2 regions of the Microbacterium sp. 22242 genome follow, and region 1 is predicted to be linked to the other one. Evidence: predicted binding sites of a transcription regulator. Region 1 holds the regulator's gene; the other holds the start of a gene.
The links. The regulator HrcA, encoded in region 1, represses chaperone genes, less so after heat shock. The targets are predictions, from matches to a motif close to TTNGCACTCGNNNNNNNCGAGTGCNAA.
Positions count from the first base shown of each region.

Region 2: the regulator HrcA is predicted to act here: its motif matches at 1,458-1,484, upstream of groES (co-chaperone GroES).

Region 1 is NZ_JBQEOZ010000004.1:43,870-57,529, forward strand. Features, by position in the region: gene ACTJJZ_RS05130 (ABC transporter ATP-binding protein) at 1-1,824, opposite strand, end outside; gene ACTJJZ_RS05135 (ABC transporter permease) at 1,821-2,741, opposite strand; gene ACTJJZ_RS05140 (ABC transporter permease) at 2,743-3,726, opposite strand; gene lepA (translation elongation factor 4) at 4,035-5,903, shown strand; gene ACTJJZ_RS05150 (hypothetical protein) at 5,983-6,663, opposite strand; gene ACTJJZ_RS05155 (histidine kinase) at 6,829-8,019, shown strand; gene ACTJJZ_RS05160 (response regulator) at 8,016-8,681, shown strand; gene ACTJJZ_RS05165 (DUF1990 family protein) at 8,730-9,380, shown strand; gene hemW (radical SAM family heme chaperone HemW) at 9,412-10,629, shown strand; gene hrcA (heat-inducible transcriptional repressor HrcA) at 10,777-11,814, shown strand; gene dnaJ (molecular chaperone DnaJ) at 11,865-12,971, shown strand; gene ACTJJZ_RS05185 (16S rRNA (uracil(1498)-N(3))-methyltransferase) at 12,977-13,660, shown strand, end outside.
Region 2 is NZ_JBQEOZ010000010.1:128,183-135,102, reverse strand. Features, by position in the region: gene ACTJJZ_RS12520 (IS30 family transposase) at 1-780, opposite strand, end outside; gene groES (co-chaperone GroES) at 1,083-1,379, opposite strand; gene ACTJJZ_RS12510 (hypothetical protein) at 1,517-2,410, opposite strand; gene ACTJJZ_RS12505 (hypothetical protein) at 2,407-3,267, opposite strand; gene ACTJJZ_RS12500 (THUMP-like domain-containing protein) at 3,352-4,566, shown strand; gene ACTJJZ_RS12495 (hypothetical protein) at 4,579-5,706, opposite strand; gene ACTJJZ_RS12490 (hypothetical protein) at 5,731-6,129, opposite strand; gene tsaD (tRNA (adenosine(37)-N6)-threonylcarbamoyltransferase complex transferase subunit TsaD) at 6,129-6,920, opposite strand, start outside.

The sequences.
Region 1 (13,660 bases):
CTGTGTGTAGGGGTGCTGCGGGTCGTCGAAGATCTCGTCGACGTCGCCGTGCTCGACGAACTCGCCGAGGTACATGACTCCCACGCGGTCGGCGATGTGGCGCACCACGGAGAGGTCGTGGGCGACGAACAGGTAGGACAGGCCGAGCTTCACCTTCAGCTCGTCGAGCAGGTTGATCACCCCGGCCTGGATCGACACGTCCAGGGCCGAGACCGGCTCGTCGAGCACCACGATCTTCGGGTTGGTGGCGAGCGCGCGGGCGATGCCGATGCGCTGGCGCTGGCCGCCCGAGAACGCGCCGGGGAACCGGCTCGCGTGCGCCGGATCGAGACCGACCAGATCCATCAGCTCGTCCACGCGCGCATCGGCCTCGGCGCGGGGCACGCCGATCGCACGCAGCGGTTCGGCGATCACGTCGGCGACCGTGAGACGAGGGTCGAGGGCGCCCATCGGATCCTGGAACACGATCTGCAGGTCGCGGCGCACGGCGCGCTCGGCCTTGCCGCCGTGCAGCTCGGAGACCTTGGTCCCGGCGATCGTGATCTCGCCGTCGGTCTGCTTCACCAGGTCCATGATCTGCAGCAGCGTCGTGGTCTTGCCGCAGCCGGACTCGCCGACGATGGCCATCGTCTCGCCCTCGCGGATGTCGAAGGTGAGCCCCTTGACCGCGTGCACCTCGCCGACCTTGCGCTTCAGGAACGCGCCGCGCGTGAGCGGGAACGTCTTCTGCAGGTTGTGCACGTCCAAGGTGATCGGGCGCTGCGCGCGCGGGATCAGCTCCAGCCGGCTGGTCGGCAGCTCGGGCACCGGATAGACCGGCACCCCGCCGATCAGGCCGTCCGAGATCTCGTCGGCCCGCACGCAGGCCACCAGATGATCCCCGCCCTCGGCGGTGGCGATCGGACGCAGCTCCGGCTCCTTCGTCCGGCACGCCTCGGTCGCGATCGGGCAGCGGGCCACGAACGGGCACTCGTCCGGCAGGTTCACCAGCAGGGGAGGGTTGCCCTTGATCGGCACCAGCGGCGTCTTCTCGGCCTTGTCGACGCGGGGGATCGCGCCGAGCAGGCCGATCGAGTACGGCATCCGGGTCTCGTGGAACAGCTCGCGCACGGGCGCCTGCTCGACGGGCTTGCCGGCGTACATCACGAGCACGTCGTCGGCGGTCTTCGCGACCACGCCCATGTCGTGCGTGATCATGATCACCGCCGCCCCGGTCTCGCGCTGGGCGGTGCCGATCAGGTCGAGGATCTGCGCCTGGATCGTCACGTCGAGCGCGGTGGTGGGCTCGTCGGCGATGATCAGCTTCGGGTCGTTCGCCATCGCGATGGCGATGACGACGCGCTGGCGCATGCCGCCGGAGAACTCGTGCGGGAACGACTTCAGGCGCCGCTCCGGGCTCGGGATGCCGACCATGCGGAGCAGTTCGACCGCTCGCGCCGTCGCGTCCGCGTGCGACATGCTGCGGTGCACGGTGAGCGCCTCGACGAGCTGGTCGCCGATCGTGTAGACGGGCGTGAGCGAGGTCAGCGGATCCTGGAAGATCATCGCGATGCCGTTGCCGCGGAGCGCGGAGAGCTCCTTGTCGCCCTTGCCGACGAGCTCCTGCCCGTCGAACCTGATCGAGCCGGTGACCTTGGCGTTGTCGTCGAGCAGGCCCATGATCGCGAGCGAGGTCACCGACTTGCCGGATCCGGACTCGCCCACGATGCTGAGCGTGCGCCCCGGCTCGAGGTCGAACGAGACGCCGCGGACCGCATCGACGCGGCCGGCCTCACTCGCGAAGCTGACATGCAGGTCGCGGACGGAGAGCAGCGGGGCGGTCATGCGCGGCCTCCCGCCGCCGAGGTGGGATCGAGGGCGTCGCGCAGGCCGTCGGCGATGAGCGCCATCGAGACCGTGAGCAGCGTCAGGGCAGCGGCGGGGAAGTAGAACGTCCACGGCGCGCTCGAGATCGAGTTCGCGCCGATGCCGATCAGGGATCCGAGCGACACGTCGGGGATCTTCACGCCGAAGCCGATGAAGGACAGCCCGGTCTCGGTGATCACGGCGCCGACGACGCCCAGCGTGAAGTTGATCACCAGCAGCGAGCCGATGTTCGGCAGCAGGTGCCGCAGCACGATCCTCATGCCGGGGACGCCCATGTAGCGCGCCGCGTGCACGTACTCGCGCTCGCGCAGCGAGAGTCCCATGGTCCAGATCACCCGCGCCGGGAAGAACCAGCTGATGAAGATCATCGCCGCGGAGATGACCCGCCAGTCCCCGCCCGCGTTCGACGACACCAGCGCGAGGATCAGGAAGGTGGGCACGACCATGAGGAAGTGGATGATCAGCAGGATGATCCGTTCGGTGGTGCCGCCGAAGTACGCGGCGGCCGTGCCGACGACCGCGGAGATCACTGTGGTGCCGATCGAGACCGTGAGAGCGATCATCAGTGAACGCTGCAGGCCGACCGTGGTCTGCGCGAACAGGTCGCCTCCGTCCGCGGCCGTGCCGAACCAGTGCGTGCCGTCGGGAGGCGTGCCGAGCGCCATGAAGTCGAGCTCGCTGAAGCCGAACCGCGCGATCAGGGGCCCTGCCACCGCGAACAGCACCAGGAGCGCGAAGATGAACACCCCCGCGACCGCCGGGCGGTTGCGGACGAAACGCCGATAGTAGAGCCGGAAGGTGCCGATGCGCTTGCGCGGCACGCGCGCGGCCGTCGTGTCGGGGCCGACCGGCGGCTGGATCGTTGCGGACGTCATCTCAGTTCACCCTCACTCGCGGATCGAGGACCACCACGGCGATGTCGGCGAGGATCGCGCCGATCGCCGTGAGCACGGCGGTGAAGGCGGCGATGGCCACCACTCCGTGCACGTCGTTCGTACTGATGGTCTGCACGAAGTAGCGGCCCATGCCGTTCCACGCGAAGATCGTCTCGGTCAGCACCGCGCCGGTGAACACCGTCGGGATGTTGAACGCCAGCTGGGTCGCCACCGGGATCAACGAGGTGCGCAGCGCGTGCTTGCGGATCGCCTGCTGCTTGGTCAGGCCCTTCGCGCGGGCGGTGCGCACGTAGTCGGCCTTGATGTTGTCCAGCAGCAGCGAGCGCTGCAGGAAGTGGTAGCCCGAGTAGCCGATGAACACCAGTGCGATCGTGGGCAGGATCAGGTGCTGCAGCGAATCCAGCAGGATCGGGAAGAACCCGGTGACCCCGTCGCTGCTGGCGCCGGTGACGTAGAACAGCCGGAAGCCGAGGGCGTCGTTGATCGAGATCGCGATCAGCACGATCCCGAGCGACGCGACGATGATCGGGATGTTCATCGTGACGATCGAGACGCCCTGCCAGACCCGGTCGGCGACCCGGTACTGGCGGGAGGCGGTGTAGACGCCGACGGCGATGCCGAGGATCGCCGAGATGATCGTGGCCCCGAGCACGAGCTCCCCGGACACCCACATGCGATACGCGATCTGCGCGTTCACGGACTGGCCGACCGGGCTCACGCCCCAGTTCCAGTGCAGCAGGATGTCGCTGAACCAGTGCCACCAGCGCTGCAGCAGCGGGACGGTGTCGCTGAGGTTGCGCGGTTCGAGCAGACGGTTGATCTGATCCTGCGAGAGCGGCGGACGCCGGCCGACGTAGTTGCTGCGCGGGTCGAGGAAGGACCAGGCGAGGAAGTACGTGACGTTGGTCGCCACCACGATCATGAGGAGCCAGCCGAGCGCGCGGCGTAGCAGGTACTTGATCAAGATGGTGTTCTTTCTCTTGTCACAGGCGTCGCGCGGGATCTCCGACGCGGCGTCGGCCGGTGTCGTTCCACACCGATTCCGTCAGCTGTGACGCGACGCCCCGGCTGCACCAGGGTGAGACGGAGTGGAGCTCCCCCTGACACTCGGTTCCGAGCCGGGGCAACTTCGCGAGACTATCACCGGACGGGCGCAGGCCGACGAAGCACGCCCCGCGTGCGGGGTGTCCGCGTCGGCATCCGGCCTCTCCCGTAGGATTGGACGGATCCCCGGACAACGCCCGGGGACCGCCCGATCACCCTCAGGACCACATGTCACCTCGCGCCCAGACTCCGCTGCAGCCGGCCTCCACGCCGCCCGCGCAGATCCGCAACTTCTGCATCATCGCCCACATCGACCACGGCAAGTCGACCCTGGCGGACCGGATGCTGCAGATCACCGGGGTGGTGTCCGACCGCGACATGCGCGCGCAGTACCTGGACCGGATGGACATCGAGCGCGAGCGCGGCATCACGATCAAGAGCCAGGCGGTGCGGATGCCGTGGGCTCTTCGACGGGCTCAGGGACCGGACGAGGTGTTCGCGCTGAACATGATCGACACCCCCGGCCACGTCGACTTCACCTACGAGGTCTCCCGCTCGCTCGCCGCGTGCGAGGGCGCGATCCTGCTCGTCGACGCCGCCCAGGGGATCGAGGCGCAGACTCTGGCGAACCTCTACCTGGCGCTCGAGAACGACCTGCACATCATCCCGGTCCTGAACAAGATCGATCTGCCGGCCGCGGATCCGGAGAAGTACGCGAAAGAGCTCGCGTCGCTCATCGGCGGCAGGCCCGAGGACGTCCTGCGCGTCTCGGGCAAGACCGGCGCGGGCGTCGAGGAGCTGCTCGACCGGCTCGTCCAGCAGATTCCGGCGCCGACCGGCGACGCGGACGCACCGGCCCGCGCCATGATCTTCGACTCCGTGTACGACGCCTACCGCGGCGTGGTCACGTACGTGCGCATGATCGACGGCTCGCTGGCCCCGCGGGAGCGCATCCAGATGATGTCGACGGGGGCGAACCACGAGCTCATCGAGATCGGCGTCTCCAGCCCCGAGCCGGTTCCGACCAAGGGGCTCGGCGTCGGCGAGGTGGGCTACCTGATCACCGGCGTGAAGGATGTGCGCCTGTCGAAGGTCGGCGACACGGTCACGACCGCGCGCAAGCCCGCCACCGAGGCGCTGGCCGGCTACACCGACCCGAAGCCGATGGTGTTCAGCGGGATCTATCCGATCGACGGCAGCGACTACGCCGAGCTGCGCGAGGCGCTCGACAAGCTCAAGCTCTCCGACGCCTCCCTGCAGTACGAGCCGGAGACGTCCGTCGCCCTCGGGTTCGGCTTCCGCTGCGGCTTCCTCGGCCTGCTGCACCTCGAGATCATCACCGAGCGGCTGTCCCGCGAGTTCGGGCTCGACCTCATCACCACCGCGCCCAGCGTGATCTACGAGGTGGTCACGAGCGACACCGGCGAGACCGTCACGGTCACGAACCCGAGCGAGTACCCGGACGGCCGGATCGGATCCGTCTCGGAGCCCATGGTGAAGACCGCGATCCTCCTGCCCAAGGACTACGTGGGCACGGTGATGGAGCTCTGCCAGTCGCGTCGCGGCACGCTGCTGGGCATGGAGTACTTCTCCGAGGAGCGCGTCGAGCTGCGCTACAACATGCCGCTCGGCGAGATCGTGTTCGACTTCTTCGATCAGCTGAAGTCCAAGACGCAAGGCTACGCCTCGCTCGACTACGAGCCCGCAGGCTCGCAGGAAGCCGACCTGGTCAAGGTCGACATCCTGCTGCAGGGCGAGAAGGTCGACGCGTTCAGCTCGATCGTGCACCGCGACAAGGCCTACGCGTACGGCACGATGATGGCCGAGCGGCTGCGCAAGCTCATCCCGCGCCAGCAGTTCGAGGTCCCGATCCAGGCCGCGATCGGCGCGCGGATCATCGCCCGCGAGACCATCCGGGCCATCCGCAAGGACGTGCTCGCCAAGTGCTACGGCGGCGACATCACCCGCAAGCGCAAGCTCCTCGAGAAGCAGAAGGAGGGCAAGAAGCGCATGAAGATGGTGGGCCGCGTCGAGGTCCCCCAGGAGGCGTTCATCGCCGCGCTGTCCGGAGACGTCGAGGGCAAGGACAAGAAGTAGGGGACGGGAACCGGTCGCGGCGTCCCCAGCCGCCGCGACCGCACCCGGGCCCCGCACCCCGGGTCCGCTGCCCGGCCCGTCAGGCGGGATCCGCCGCTGCGACGAGTCGATCCTCGCGCGGCGCCGGCTGCCGCCCGTCGCGGAGGCTGAGCACCGTCCAGACGCCCGCCCCCAGCAGCAGGGCGTCGGCGACGAGCCCGGACAGGATCCCGGGCAGGACGAGATCCGCCGCGATTCCCGCGACGACGAGCACGATCGGCCAGATGCGGATCCGCCGCGCTCGCAGCAGGCCGATCAGTACGAGCAGGATCCCCGCCTCACCGGTGTACATCAGGACGGAGATCAGTCCGCCGGTCACCGGGTCGCCGGCCATCGCCTGTGCTGCCGCGAACCCCGCATCGCGGTCGGCCATCCTGGCCATGACCGACAGGAACATGCCGCCCGAGGCCGACCACGTGAAGCCGAGCACCCCGAGCACGCACAGCACGGTGCCGGTGGTCGCGAGTACTCCGCCGCGCCGGTCCGCGGAAGCGGCGACCGCGGTGAACGCGGCGAGGGTCACCGCGAAGCCGGCGGCCTCCAGCACGGACTGCACGAGCAGCAGCCACGGCTGCGCCGCCATCGCGTCGAACGTCGCACGCATCCCGCCCGGTGCATCCGGGATGATGAACACGCTCGACAGGAGCAGCAGGGCCGGTCCTGCGATCAGGCCGATGAGCGCCAACCGCCGCCGTGCGGTCCATGTGGGCGTTGCATCCATATCGTCCTCCTCGCGGCGCCCGCTGCGCCGCCTCGGTCTCAGCCTCGTGGCAGGCCCGCGTCCCGCGCGTCCGCAGTCGGACTCGAACCGCTCTGTCTCGCGGACGACGCGGCATCCTCCTCGAGACAGACGCCGCGGCACGCCCGCCGGCGCTACCGTGGGGGCATGTGGGGTGCACTGCGCGTCGCGCGAGGGCGTGCCGGCTGGCGCGACAGGGTCATCGATGTGGCGCCGGCGACCGGCCTCTGGCTGGCGGGGCTGCTCGACATCGCCTTCGGGCTCAGCGATGCTGTCGGCAGCGCGTCGGCGTTCACCACCGTCGTCCCGATGAGCGCGATCTGCGCCCTGCTCGTGTTCCGGCGGTGGGCGCCGCTGCCCGTGCTCGGCGGCATCCTGGCGGTGATCGCCGTACCGGTGTGGTTCCTGTCCTTGGACCTCGGGTACTGGGGCGAGTTCGTACCGTGGCTGGTCGCGCTGTACTCGTGCGCCCGCCACGAGCACCGCGCAGTCCCGCGCGCGGCGGGACTCGCGCTCAGCGCCGTCGCGCTGGCGGTCATCGCGCTCCGCTTCCCGCAGATGGCGAACCCCGGCGATCTGCTCTATGACGGCGCGCTGCTGGTGGCGGCGTGGATGCTCGGGCTGTTCGCGCGCAGCTGGGCGCGCTATCGGGACGACGCGCTGCGGCAGGAGGCGGAGCGCAGCCAGGCGGAGGCACGCGCGCGGCAGACCGAGCGGGTGCGCATCGCCCGGGAGCTGCACGACGTCATCTCGCACACCATCACGGTCGTCGTGATGCAGGCCGGCGGCGCGCGACTGGCCGCGGAACGGGACCCTGCGATCGCCCCCCAGGCGCTTGCGCGGATCGAGACGCTCGGGCAGGAGTCGCTCGCGGAGCTGCGCACGCTGCTGGCGGTGCTTCGGGAAGACGACGCGCAGGGCGAGCCCGGTGAGCCCGGTCCGCAACCCGGACTCGACCAGCTCCCGGCGCTGTGCGATCGGATGCGCGCGCTCGGGCTGCCGGTGCGGCTGCACGGCGCGACGGGCGCCGCGCTCCCCCCGGGTGTGCAGCTCGCGGCGTACCGGATCGTGCAGGAAGCGCTCACCAACGTGCTCAAGCACGCGGGAGCCGCCGAGACCGACGTCACGATCGGGCCGCTCGGCGACGGGACGCTCGTCGTCGAGATCGTCAACGCTGCGCCGGCGCGCCCCCGCAGCCTGCTCGCCGGACCGCGGCGCGGCTTGACGGGGATGACCGAGCGGGTGGCGGCGCTCGGCGGCGAGGTCGCCTTCGTGCCGCACGACGATGGCGGGTTCGCCGTGCACGCGCGCCTTCCTACGAGGGAGCGGGCGAGATGATCTCCGTGGCCGTCGTCGACGATCAGCCGCTGATCCGTGCAGGGCTGCGGATGATCGTCGACTCCCAGCAGGATCTGGAATGGGCCGGCGACGCAGAAGACGGCGAGGCGGCGATCTCGCTCGCGCGCGCGCATCGCCCGGACGTCATGCTGACCGACATCCGCATGCCGGGACTCGACGGCATCGCGGCGATCGACGGGATCCGCCGCGCGAGTGCGCACACCCGGATCGTCATGCTCACGACCTTCGACCTGGACGAGTACGTCTACGCCGCGCTGCAGGCCGGTGCGAGCGCGTTCCTGCTGAAGGACGCCGGTCCGGAGCAGATCCTCCACGCGATCCGGGGCGTCGTCGACGGCGACGTGCTGCTCGCCCCCGCGCTGACGCGCCGCCTCGTCGAGCAGTACGTCGCGCGGCCGAGGGCGCACGACGGCGACGGGCGTCTCGAGCACCTCACCGGCCGGGAGCGCGATGTCCTCGTCAGTCTCGCGCACGGCCTCAGCAACGCGGAGATCGGCGCGCGGCTGCACGTCTCCGAGGGAACCGTGAAGACGCATGTGAGCAGGATCCTGTTCAAACTCGGCCTGCGTGATCGCGTCCAGGCGGTGATCGCCGCCTACGAGCTGGGGCTGGTCGTGCCCGGCGATCTGCCGCGCCGGTGACCGGGCCCGTTGGGGCATCCTTCAGGCAGGTCGCATAGGCTTGCCTTCATGCGTCGCGGGACATTCCGAGAAGGAACGGTGGACTATGCCGCCGTGGGAGCCACTCACGCACCCGACCTGATGCAGTATCCGCCGGAGCGGAGCATCCCCGCCGAGGAGTCCTGGCGGCTCGGCAGCGGCGAGGAGCGGTTCCGCACCGCCGGCGATGCCCTGCTGTCCTGGACCGCCCAGCGCGCGGCCGGGCTGAAGCTGAGCGACGTGCGTCCCTCGGCCGGTCCGGGATACGCCGGCGTCAGCTTCGACGCCGAGGGGTCGCCGATCGCGCCGAGCAAGGCCGAGGTGGAGCAGCGCTACGACGAGGACGGCACGCCCTGGGCGGGCCCCGGCATGACGTTGAAGGTGCACGGCCGCGTCGCCGGGTTCCGCGCCGACGCCGAGCTCCGGGTGATCTCGGTCACCGAGCAGGCCCGCCGGATCGGGGTGGTGCTGGGTACCGTGGCCGGATCCGTCGTGAGCGGCGAGGAGTCGTTCGACATCGACTGGAACGACGCCGACGAGGTGTGGTTCACGGTGCGGGCGTTCGACCGGCCGAACAGCTTCGTGTACCGCAGCTTCCCGTTCCTGGTGAAGCGCCGTCGCCGGGAGCTGTTCGCCCGTTACCTGCGCGCGATCTCGCCGCTGTACGCGACGCCCGTCTGATGGCCCTCGCTGTGGTCGGGGTGACGGCCTGATGGCCGGGCCCCTGCCGCTGGGGGATCCTGCCCCGGCGGACGGACGGCTGCCCGCCGACCTGCGCATCGACCCCGCGACGGCGTTCTCGGCCTATCTGCACGTGCCGTTCTGCCGGGTGCGCTGCGGATACTGCGACTTCAACACCTACACGGCCTCGGAGCTGCGGGGCGCGCGGCAGGACACGTATGCCGACACGCTGATCGGAGAGATCGGCCTCGCCCGCGACGTGCTCTCCGACGCCGGGACGCTGCGGCCGATGGAGACGGTCTTCTTCGGCGGCGGGACGCCCACGCTGCTGCCGCCGGGCGATCTGGCGCGCATGCTCGGCGCCGCGATCGACGCGTTCGGGATCGCGGACGACGCCGAGGTCACGGTCGAGGCCAACCCCGACACGGTGACGCCGGCGGTCGCGGCCGAGCTCGCCGCCGCGGGCGTGACCCGGCTGTCGATCGGCATGCAGTCGGCCGTCCCTCATGTGCTCGCGGCGCTCGACCGCACGCACCGCCCGGAGAACGTGCGGACCGCGGTGGCTGCCGCCAGGGGCGCGGGGCTCGCCGTGAGCGTCGACCTCATCTACGGCGCGCCGGGGGAGTCGCTCGAGGACTGGCGGGAGTCGCTGCACGCGGCGACCGCGCTGGATCCCGACCATCTCTCCGCCTACGCGCTGATCATCGAGGACGGCACCAAGCTGGCCCGGCAGATCCGCCGCGGCGAGGTGCACGCCCCCGACGACGATCTGCAGGCCGACATGTACGAGCTCGCCGACGCCGCGCTGCGCGACGCCGGGTACGACTGGTACGAGGTGAGCAACTGGGCGCGCACTCCGGCCCAGCGCTCCCGGCACAACCTGGCCTACTGGCGGGGCACCGACTGGTGGGGCTTCGGACCCGGCGCGCACAGCCACGTGGCCGGCCTGCGCTGGTGGAACGTGAAGCATCCCGCCGCGTATGCCCAGCGCCTCGCGGCGGGGGAGTCGCCGGCCGCCGGCACCGAGCGGCCCGGCCCCGAGGCCAGTGCGCTGGAGCGGATCCTGCTGCGCTCCAGGACGGCGGAGGGCCTGCCGCTGAGCGACGTCGCACCCGCCGGCAGGACCCGCGTGGCGGGTCTGATCGCGGACGGGCTCGTGGATCCCGCCGCGGCGCTGCGCGGAGCACTCGTGCTGACGCTGCGCGGACGCCTGCTCGCGGACGCCGTCGTCCGCACGCTGACGGACTGACGGGCGCGGGAGCCTGTTCCGGCCGTCGAGCAGGCGAAGCGAGACGCGACGTCGTCCGCCGCGTCTCGCGCAACGACCCCTGATGCGGATCCCGGCGCGGTAGGATTGGCACTCAGAGCGCACGAGTGCCAACGGTGAGGAGGAGCGATGGTCTCAGAACGCGGACTCCAGGTGCTCCGCGCCATCGTCGAGGACTACGTCGAGACGAACGAGCCGGTGGGCAGCAAGTCGATCGTGGACCGGCACGCCTTCGGCGTCTCGGCCGCCACGATCCGCAACGACATGGCGCAGCTCGAGGACGAGGAGCTCATCGCCGCCCCGCACACCTCCTCGGGACGCGTGCCCACGGACAAGGGCTACCGGGTGTTCGTGGACCATCTCGCCCAGGTCCGGCCGCTGACCGCGGCCCAGCGCAGCGCGATCACCGCCTTCCTCGCCGATCCCGCGGACCTCGACGACCTGATGGTGCGGACCGTGCGCGTGCTCACCCGGCTCACCGGCCAGGTGGCGCTCGCCCAGTACCCGTCCTTCGCCCGCGCCCACGTCACGCACGTCGAGCTCGTGGCGCTCGCGCCGAACCGGCTCCTGGTCGTCCTGGTCACGGACGCCGGCGGCGTGTCGCAGCGGATCGTGCCGCTCCCGGTCGAGCTCGACGACGGCGAGGTCGCGGCGCTGCGCGCGGGGCTCACCGCGCTCATCACGGGCCGTTCCGTGCGCCGCGGCGCCGAGCGCATCGACGCGGCGGCCGCTGACGGACACACCGAATCCAGGATCGGCGCCGCGCAGGCGGCCCTGCTGCGGGCGGTGACCGAGGAGCTCGCCGAGTTCCGCCAGGAGCGGCTGGTGATGGCGGGGGCGGCGACCCTGGCCCGCCGCGAGCACGACTTCCGCGGCAGCATCCATCCGCTCCTCGAGGCGATCGAGGAGCAGGTGACGCTGCTGCGGCTGATGAGTGAGATGCGCGTCGACGAGCACGGGCTCGCCGCGAGCATCGGCACGGAGAACGCCGCGTTCGGCCTCGGCGAGGCGTCGATCGTGGCGAGCGACTACATGACCCACGGGGGGACCGCGCGCGTGGGCGTGATGGGTCCGACCCGGATGGACTACCCGAGCAATCTCGCGGCGGCGCGGGCCGTGGCCCGCTACCTGTCGCGTCTGCTCGAAGAGGACGAGACCGGCCGCTGAGCGGCCGCACGAGCACACGCGTCGCCGCAGGGCGGCCCGGAAAGGCGATGGTGACGGATCACTACGAGGTTCTCGGCGTCTCGCGCGATGCGAGCGAGGACGAGATCAAGAAGGCGTACCGGCGACTCGCGCGTCAGCTGCACCCGGACGTGAACCCGAGCGAGGAGGCCGCGGAGCGGTTCAAGCTCGTGACGCACGCGTACGACGTGCTCAGCGATGCGGATTCGCGCCGCCGCTACGACATGGGCGGCGATGCGAACGGCTACGGCGGCTTCGGAGGGTTCGGCGGCTTCGGCGACATCTTCGAGACGTTCTTCGGCGGCGGGGGAGCCCGCGCCGCCCGCCCGCGGTCCCGTCGCGAGCGCGGTCAGGACGCCCTCGTCCGGGTCACCCTCGAGCTCGGCGACGTGGTCTTCGGGGTGCACCGCGACATCGAGGTGGACACGGCGGTGCTCTGCGAGACCTGCCAGGGATCCTGCTGCCAGGCGGGCACCTCGCCGGTCACCTGCGACATCTGCGGCGGATCCGGGCACGTGCAGCAGCAGGTGCGGAGCCTGCTCGGCAACGTCATCACGACCGCGCCATGCGGATCGTGCGAGGGCTTCGGCACGACGATCCCGTTCCCGTGCCAGACCTGCAACGGCCAGGGGCGCGTGCGCTCGCGCCGGACGGTCGGCCTGGACATCCCCGCGGGCGTCGAGACCGGGCTGCGGCTGCAGCTGCCCGGATCGGGCGAGGTCGGTCGTGCCGGCGGCCCGAACGGCGACCTGTACGTCGAGGTCACGGTCGCACCGCATCCTCGCTTCAGCCGCGACGGCGACGACCTGCTCGCCACGCTCGAGGTGGCCATGAGCGACGCGATCCTCGGCACCACGACGAGCATCGACTCCCTCGACGGGCCGGTCGAGCTGGAGATCCGCCAGGGCCTGCAGTCCGGCGACGTGCTGACCATCAAGGGCCGGGGCATCACGCCCCTGCGCGGAACGCAGCGCGGCGACCTGCGCGTCGGCGTGCAGGTGCTCACGCCGACCAAGCTCGACCACAGGGAGCGCCAGCTGATCGAGGACTTCGCCAAGCGCACCAAGGCGCCGGCGCCGAGGCTGGCCGAGTTCCACCAGGGGCTGTTCTCGAAGCTGCGCGACCGCTTCCGGGGCTGACCGCGATGGCGCTGCACTTCGTCACGTCCGACGCGACCGCCGCCGAGCCCGGTTCGTCGGTGATGCTGACCGGGGCCGAGGCCAAGCACGCCGCGGTCGTCCGGCGCGTGCGGGCCGGCGAGCCCGTCACGCTCGGAGACGGCGCGGGCGTGTGGCTGGAGGGCGAGGTCGCGGCGGCCGAGCCGGCCAGGGTGGAGGTGCGGATCCTGCGGCGCCGGGAGGATCCCCGGCCGGATCCGCGGATCCTGCTCGTGCAGGCCCTCGCCAAGGGCGACCGCGACGAGCTCGCGGTGCAGGCCGCGTGCGAGCTCGGTGTCGACGAGATCGTGCCCTGGCAGGCCGCCCGCAGCGTCTCCCGCTGGGAGGGCGCCAAGGCCGTCAAGGGCAGGGAGCGCTGGGCCACGATCGTCCGCGAGGCCGCCAAGCAGGCGCACCGCTCCTGGGTCCCCGAGGTCTCCGCGGTGGAGAGCACCGCTGACCTCGTGCGCCGCGCGGCGTCGCAGCGGGTCCTGATCCTGGACCCGACGGCCCAGGGGCGGTTGTCCGCCGTCGTCCCGGACGAGCGCGACATCGTGCTCGTGGTCGGCCCGGAGGGCGGGATCTCGCCGGAGGAGCTGGAGCGCCTCACCGCGGCCGGCGCCGAGCGGGTGCTGCTCGGCGACACCGTGTTGCGCACCTCGACCGCGGGC
Region 2 (6,920 bases), on a different contig from region 1:
GCGTTCGACGAGCGTGACGATCGCGGATTTGTTCAGTTCCCCGGTGATCAGGTCCCCTTCCCAGTGCCCGGGGACGGCGCGGTCCTCGACCTCCGCGGGGCGGTCGCTGATCATCACCATCGGATCGACGAACCGGCTGGTGCGGTGCTCCGGCGACCGGTGCGGTTTGCGGCGGGTCCGCCCGGTGCGCAAAGCATCGGTGATTTCGCGTTTCAGGCCGCCGCGCGCTTGGACGTAGATGGCTTGGTAGATCGTCTCCGTGCTCACTCGCATGCCCTCATCGTCAGGATGGTCCTCGCGGATCCGGTTGCGGATCTGCTCCGGAGACCATTGTTCTCGCAGACCGGCCGCGACGTAGTCCCTCAGCCGACCAGGCTGGACCAGAAGCCCCGGCTTCGGCCGCGCCCGCGCCGCGGCGGCTGCCCGGTGCGCACCGTGCGGCAGATACCGACCATCGGTCGTGTGCGCATCGAGCTCACGTTTGATCGTGGACGCCGGTCGGTCCAGCTCCCGCCCGATCGCGCGCAACGACAGACCAGCCCGGTGCAGATCCGCGATCTTCTCCCGCTCGATCAGGGACAACAACCTGGACCCGATCTGTTCCGGAACCAGGGGTGGTGGACTTTCCATGGTCTCCATCGTGACCCGCCCGGTCGCGTAATCCACCCGCCGCCCGTCCGGGTAGAACCGCGAGTTCCGCGACTTGCGAACCCCATGGTCCCAGTCCTCGGCTGTCCGCTCATGGATGCCGACCCTGGCAGCAGCGTCCCGTCGCGACATGCCCTCCGCCCGCAATCGCGCGAACTCGTCACGACGTGGATCCGGGCGGGCGGGGTACTTCCCTCCAGAGCGGAACCCACCCTTCCTCGCCCAGCCGAACGCCGTGTTGCGGTTGATGCCCAACTCCCGCGCTGCCAGCGAGACACTGCCCACCGAACTCAACAACGCGAAGAACTCAGCCCGACGCTGATCCTGCTCCTCTGAAAACGACACGGTGGTCGCAACCTCCCGAAACTCGGGGTGTTGCGACCACCGTTAGAACCCGCTCGGGGCATCCGGGCCTTCGAGGCGTCAGTGGGCGCTCAGCGCACGACCACCGCGAGCACGTCGCGAGCCGACAGCACGAGGAACTCGTCGCCGCCGAACTTCACCTCGGTGCCGCCGTACTTGCTGTAGAGCACGCGGTCGCCGACGTTCACGTCGAGCGGGACGCGGTTGCCGTTGTCGTCGATGCGGCCGGGGCCCACGGCCACGACCTCGCCCTCCTGGGGCTTCTCCTTCGCAGTGTCGGGGATGACCAGGCCACTCGCGGTGGTCTGCTCGGCCTCGACCTGCTTGATGACGATGCGGTCCTCGAGCGGCTGGATGGAAACCGACACGGTCTACCTCTTTCTTGACGGTTCAAGACTGGTTAGCACCCTCAGCCCGAGAGTGCTAACGACAGTCTAGGCACAACGCTGGCACTCATGCAATGCGAGTGCCAGCCGGGCGACACTGCGGCCGGGTTGCGAAGACGTCAACCGAGGCGTTGCGGTATCGCGTCGGGGTGGGCCGCACGGATCTCGCGGATCCGCGCATCGTAGGTCGCGCGGTTGAGCGACGGGGCGCATGCAGGCCGGATCACGAAACCGGTCTTCGGATCCACCAGGTCGACCCCGGTGCGATCGTCGATGATCGCACCCGATCTCGTCCGCGCCACTGCCGTGCGGTAACCCGCGCGATACTCCGCGGCCTGCCGCACCTGCCCGATGATCGAGCAGCCGAGAGTGAGCAGCATCCAGGCGGGCAGAAGACACCAGAGTACGAGCCCGATGACCGGCCCGCCGGGAAGCCGACGCAGGATGAGAGCGGTCAGCATGACGACCATCATGAGCGGTGCCGCGGCGACGAGCATTCCCCACGCCAGCCGAAACCACTGGAACGACGTCCGTCCGGGAAGGAGGCGTCGGGAGACGTCGGGCCGCCATGGCTCGACGGCGGACGAGGCGGCAACCGATGAAGCCGCTCGCGGGGCGCCGGCGCCGCGCTCGCGCACCCACCCGTCGAAGCGATCGGCTCGGCGCAGCGCATTCCGGATCTCCAGGGGCGACGCGTCGCTCACCGTGGGACGGAGCGCGGCCAGGGCGGCACCCTCCATGCGGAACCTCATGCTGCGCGCCAGCGCGCCGCAGACGATCGCACCGAGGAGCGTGAACGCGCCGAGGAACACCGGCAGAAGGACCACAGTGAAGTCGTGCCCCACGCGGCGGACATCGGCGATGACTCCGACCAGCGCCGCGTACGTCGCGAACGTCACAAGAATCAGCGACCAGGCCCAGATCCGCAGTCGCGCCCGCGCACGCCGCATCTTCGCCGCCTCCGGGCCGATCCGCCGCACCCACACGTCCTCGACCGCCGTGGTCGTGCTCACCGACTCCTCCGTCCGTCTCGAGTCAGGTACTCCGGAGTCGCGTCCGGGTGAGATGAACGGATCTCGCGGATCCGGCCGAAATAATCATGCTGATCGAGGGGCGGATCTCCGGCACGGCGCAACAGACGACCCGTCTTCGCGTCAACCAGATCGACATCGGTTCGGAAGTCGTTCACCCCGCGGTACCCGCCGTCGGGCATGTTCGTGGAATAGCCGTGCGCGTACTCCGCACCCAGCTTCCGGCCCCCGAGGATCGCGATCACGCTGGCTGCAACCAGGAAGAACCCAGCGATGGAAATCACGATCACGACCCCGATCCAGACATGGTGGAAGGCCGCGACGGCGAGCGGCGCGGCACCGATGGTGATCGTGGCTCCGAATCCGATCCCGAAGATGGCCGCGAGACGGAACCATTCCCGCGCGGTTCTCCCGGGGAGTATCGGACGGATCCCATCGGGGGTCCATCCTTCCGTGACGAGCACGGCGGGGTGCGGCCGATCGCCCCGCTCGCGCACCCCGACGTCGAGCGTCGCACCACCGGAAAGCCGGCCCGTCGGTTCACTGTCGGCGACGTGCGGATCCCGGGCGTTCGCAAAGCTCATCGCGGCGCCGCGCATCGCGAAGAGCTGCTGTCTCGCCTTCAACGCACAGAACAGCGCAGCGGACAGCACGAAGAAGCCGAGCGTCAGCGCGACCGCAAGGACGCTCTGCGCGCTCTGCGTCATCCCGCGTGCGGCAGCGAAGGCGATGCCCGCGACAGTGATCGCCGCGCCTACCGGTACCAGACACCAGGCCCAGATCCGCAGTCGCGCCCGCGCACGCCGCATCTTCGCCGCCTCCGGGCCGATCCGCCGCACCCACTCGTCCTCGGCCGCCGTGGTCGTGCTCACGTGCCCTCCGTCCGCGTCGGGCCGTGCCGCGACGTCGATAGCCTGGACCGTGTGGATATGAGCGAACTGCGAGTGCTGCTGACGCCGGAGGCGCTGCGGATGCTCGACGACCTCGGGCCCATCGAGTCCACCGACGCGGCCGCCCGCGCGGTCATGCGGCTGCGCGCCGAGGGGCACTCCCCCGAGTTCGTCTCGGCGGTGGTCGGCCAAGCACGGCTGCGCACCAAGGCGACGGCGAAGTTCGGCCAGTTCGGCGGACGCATGCTGTTCACCAGGGCAGGCCTCGAGCAGGCCACGCGCCTGAGCGTCGCCGCCCGCCACGCCGGCCGCATGCGCGCGGCGGGGATCACGCACGTGTCCGATCTCGGCTGCGGGATCGGCGGCGACGCGCTCGCGTTCGCCGGAGCGGGGATCCGCGTGACCGCGGTGGACGCCGATGAGGTCACCGCCGCACTGGCGGCGTACAACCTCGCGCCGTTCGGATCCGACGCCGAGGTGCGGCACGGGCTCGCCGAGGATCACGCACCGGACCCTTCGACCGGCTCAGGGTCCGGAAGGCCGACCGAGGGCGTGTGGCTGGACCCCGCCCGGCGCACCTCCGGGCACACCGAGACGCGTCGCGTCTCGGCCGGCGACTACTCGCCCTCGCTCGCGTGGGCCTTCGCTCTCGCGGAGCGGATCCCGACCGGCATCAAGCTCGGCCCCGCGCACGACCGCGACGCGATCCCGGCCGACGTCGAGGCGCAGTGGGTCAGCGCGGACGGCGACGTCGTCGAGCTCGTGCTGTGGTCCGGGGCGCTGGCCCGGGAGAACGTGCGGCGGGCGGCGCTGGTGATCCGCGGCGACCGCGCGCACGAGCTGACCGCTCCTGCGGACGCGGAGGATGCGGACGTCCGCCCGCTCGGCGCGTACCTGCACGAGCCGGACGGCGCGGTGATCCGCGCCCGTCTGATCGGCGACCTCGCCCGGAGCATCGACGCCGGCATGCTCGATCCGCACATCGCCTACCTGACCTCGGACGCCCCGGCCGGGAGCCCGTTCGCGGCCTCGTTCCGCGTCCGCGAGGTGCTGCCGATGAGCCCGAAGGCGATCGGAGCCGCCCTGAAGAAGGCCGGCATCGGACGCCTGGAGATCAAGAAGCGCGGCGTCGACGTGGACCCCGCCGCGTTCCGGAAGAAGCTCGTACTGCGCGGATCCGCCGAGGCGACGCTGATCCTGGTGCGCGTCGGCGACAAGCGGCACGCGATCCTCGCCGATCGGGTGTGACGCCGGGGCGGATCAGCGGGACGGGAACAGTCCCCCGTCGCCTACGTCCGCGTTCTCGACGATGACGAGGTATTCCGCCGCGTACAGCGGTGTCCGCAGCTCGATGCGAGCCGAGGGACGCGTGTCGGTGGCGGGCAGCCCGATCGTGAGCGACGGGTCCTCGACGGTGTCCGACGGACTGCTGACGGTGAAGGAATTCGCTGCGCAGGCCTTGTGCAGCTCCGGCGCCTCGACGATGAGGCAGCGCGAAGACCCGTTGTCCGCGTAACCGCGCCAGATCACGAGCTCCCGCCAGCGTCCGGCGATCGACAGGGTCTCGATGTGCTGTTCCCTCGCGATCCGCGCCGATGCGGCGAGCTCTTCGTCGGTCATCCCCTGATTCACCTCCTGCGGGGTCGCCTCCCACCGCATGATGAATCCGCCGACGAGGCCGTTGCCGGAGGAGAAGATCGTCCCGCCGTAGGCGACACGACGCCCTGGCTCGGCGGATTCGGCCGGCAGATCCAGATGAGCCTGAAGCGCGTACGGGTTCTGCCGCCACTGCTCGCGAGCCTGGCACTCCTTCTGCTGCGGGAGGCCGGGGGCGTCCAGGATGGCGCAGCGATACCCGCCATGCGACAACGTCGCCGTCCACAGCAGCACGGAGTCGGAACGGTCCAGCAGCTCGACGCTGCCCGGGTCGTAGTCCTGACCCTTCGCGATCGCGTCGCGGCGTTCGGCCTCCCCCGACCGCAGCCCGAGGCCGATGTCGGGCGGACGCGGGATGGCGACGCCGACGGCGACGCCGCAGAGGAGCAGCAGCGCGACTGCGCCGATGAGGTAGCGCGGGCGCCTCCAGCGGCCGGTGGCGAGCCAGGAGGAGAGGCGGAGACCGGCGAACGGGCCGTGAGGATGGCGCGGGGCCCCTTCGACAGGCTCAGGGACCGGGGAGGGGTGCTCAGGGACCGGGGAGGGGTGCTCAGGGACCGGGGAGGGGTGCTCTGGGACCGAGGCCGGGGCGGGGACCGGCGGTTCGGCGTCAGGGAGCGGCACCCGGCGCAGGTCTGTGAGCCGGGCCGCCTCGGCGGCGGTCAGCCCTGGCCCGTCCCTGCCGTAAGCGCGGCGCTCCAGCTCGCGCCGCTCCTGCTCCTCGCCCGTCATGGGCCGAGGCTACCGAACCGGAGGCTAGCCGAGCCAGCCGAATCGATAGGCGGCCCAGACCAGCCAGCCCGCGCTGTAGAGGATGGCGACGGATCCGAGCACGAGCGCCCAGATGCACATCTCCCGGTTCTCCTGCGGCCGGCGCAGCGACATGATGGCGGCGATCACCGAGATGATCGCGACGGGGATGCCCCACCCGACGAAGAGCGAGGCGAACAGCGCGACGATCGCGGACAGCAGGGCCCAGGGCGCGAGGCGAGGTTCGACGACGGGGATCGCGTCGGTCCCGACGGTCGGCTCCCACGCGGTGTCCTGGACCACGGAGCCCTCGTTGTCCAGCTGCGGCCCGCTCTCCACGCGCACCGGGGTCGGCCCGGTCGGCAGCCGGTGGTAGCGGTCAGGATCCGTCTCGTGGGTGGCCATCATCCGACCTCGGCGGCGGCCTCCGCCGCGGCGTGCTCCGCGACCTGGATCTCGGTCACCGGCAGGGTGGAGTCGGCGCCGAACGCGAGGGTCGACGGGCGCCGGCCCGACGCGATCAGCTCGGCGGCGAGCGCGGCGATCATCGCGCCGTTGTCGGTGCACAGCGACAGCGGCGGGATCCGCACCGTCACCCCGGCGGCGGAGGCGCGCTCGAGGGCGACCTCGCGCAGCCGGCGGTTCGCGATCACGCCGCCGCCGAGCAGCAGCCGCGGCACCCCGCGATCGGCGCAGGCTGCCAGCGCCTTGGTGACCAGCACGTCGACCACGGCCTCGCGGAAGCTCGCCGCCACATCGGCCACGGGGATCTCGCGTCCCTCCGCCTGCTCGCGCTCGATCCAGCGCGCGACGGCGGTCTTCAGCCCCGAGAAGGAGAAGTCGTAGCGGTGCTTCTCCTGGTCGGAGGCCCGGGAGAGCCCGCGCGGGAAGCGGATCGCGGTCGGATCTCCGCTCGCGGCGGCGCGGTCGATCTCCGGGCCACCCGGGTAGGGCAGGCCGAGGATCCGGGCCACCTTGTCGAACGCCTCTCCCGCCGCGTCGTCGACGGTCTCGCCGAGCAGCTCGACGTCCGTGGTGAGGTCGCGCACGTGCAGCAGCGAGGTGTGCCCGCCCGAGACGAGCAGGGCGATCGTCGGGTACTCGAGCGGCGCGGAGTCGGGCGTGAGGATGTCGGCGGCGATGTGCCCGACCAGGTGGTTCACCGCGTAGAGCGGCTTGCCGAGCGAGACGGCGAG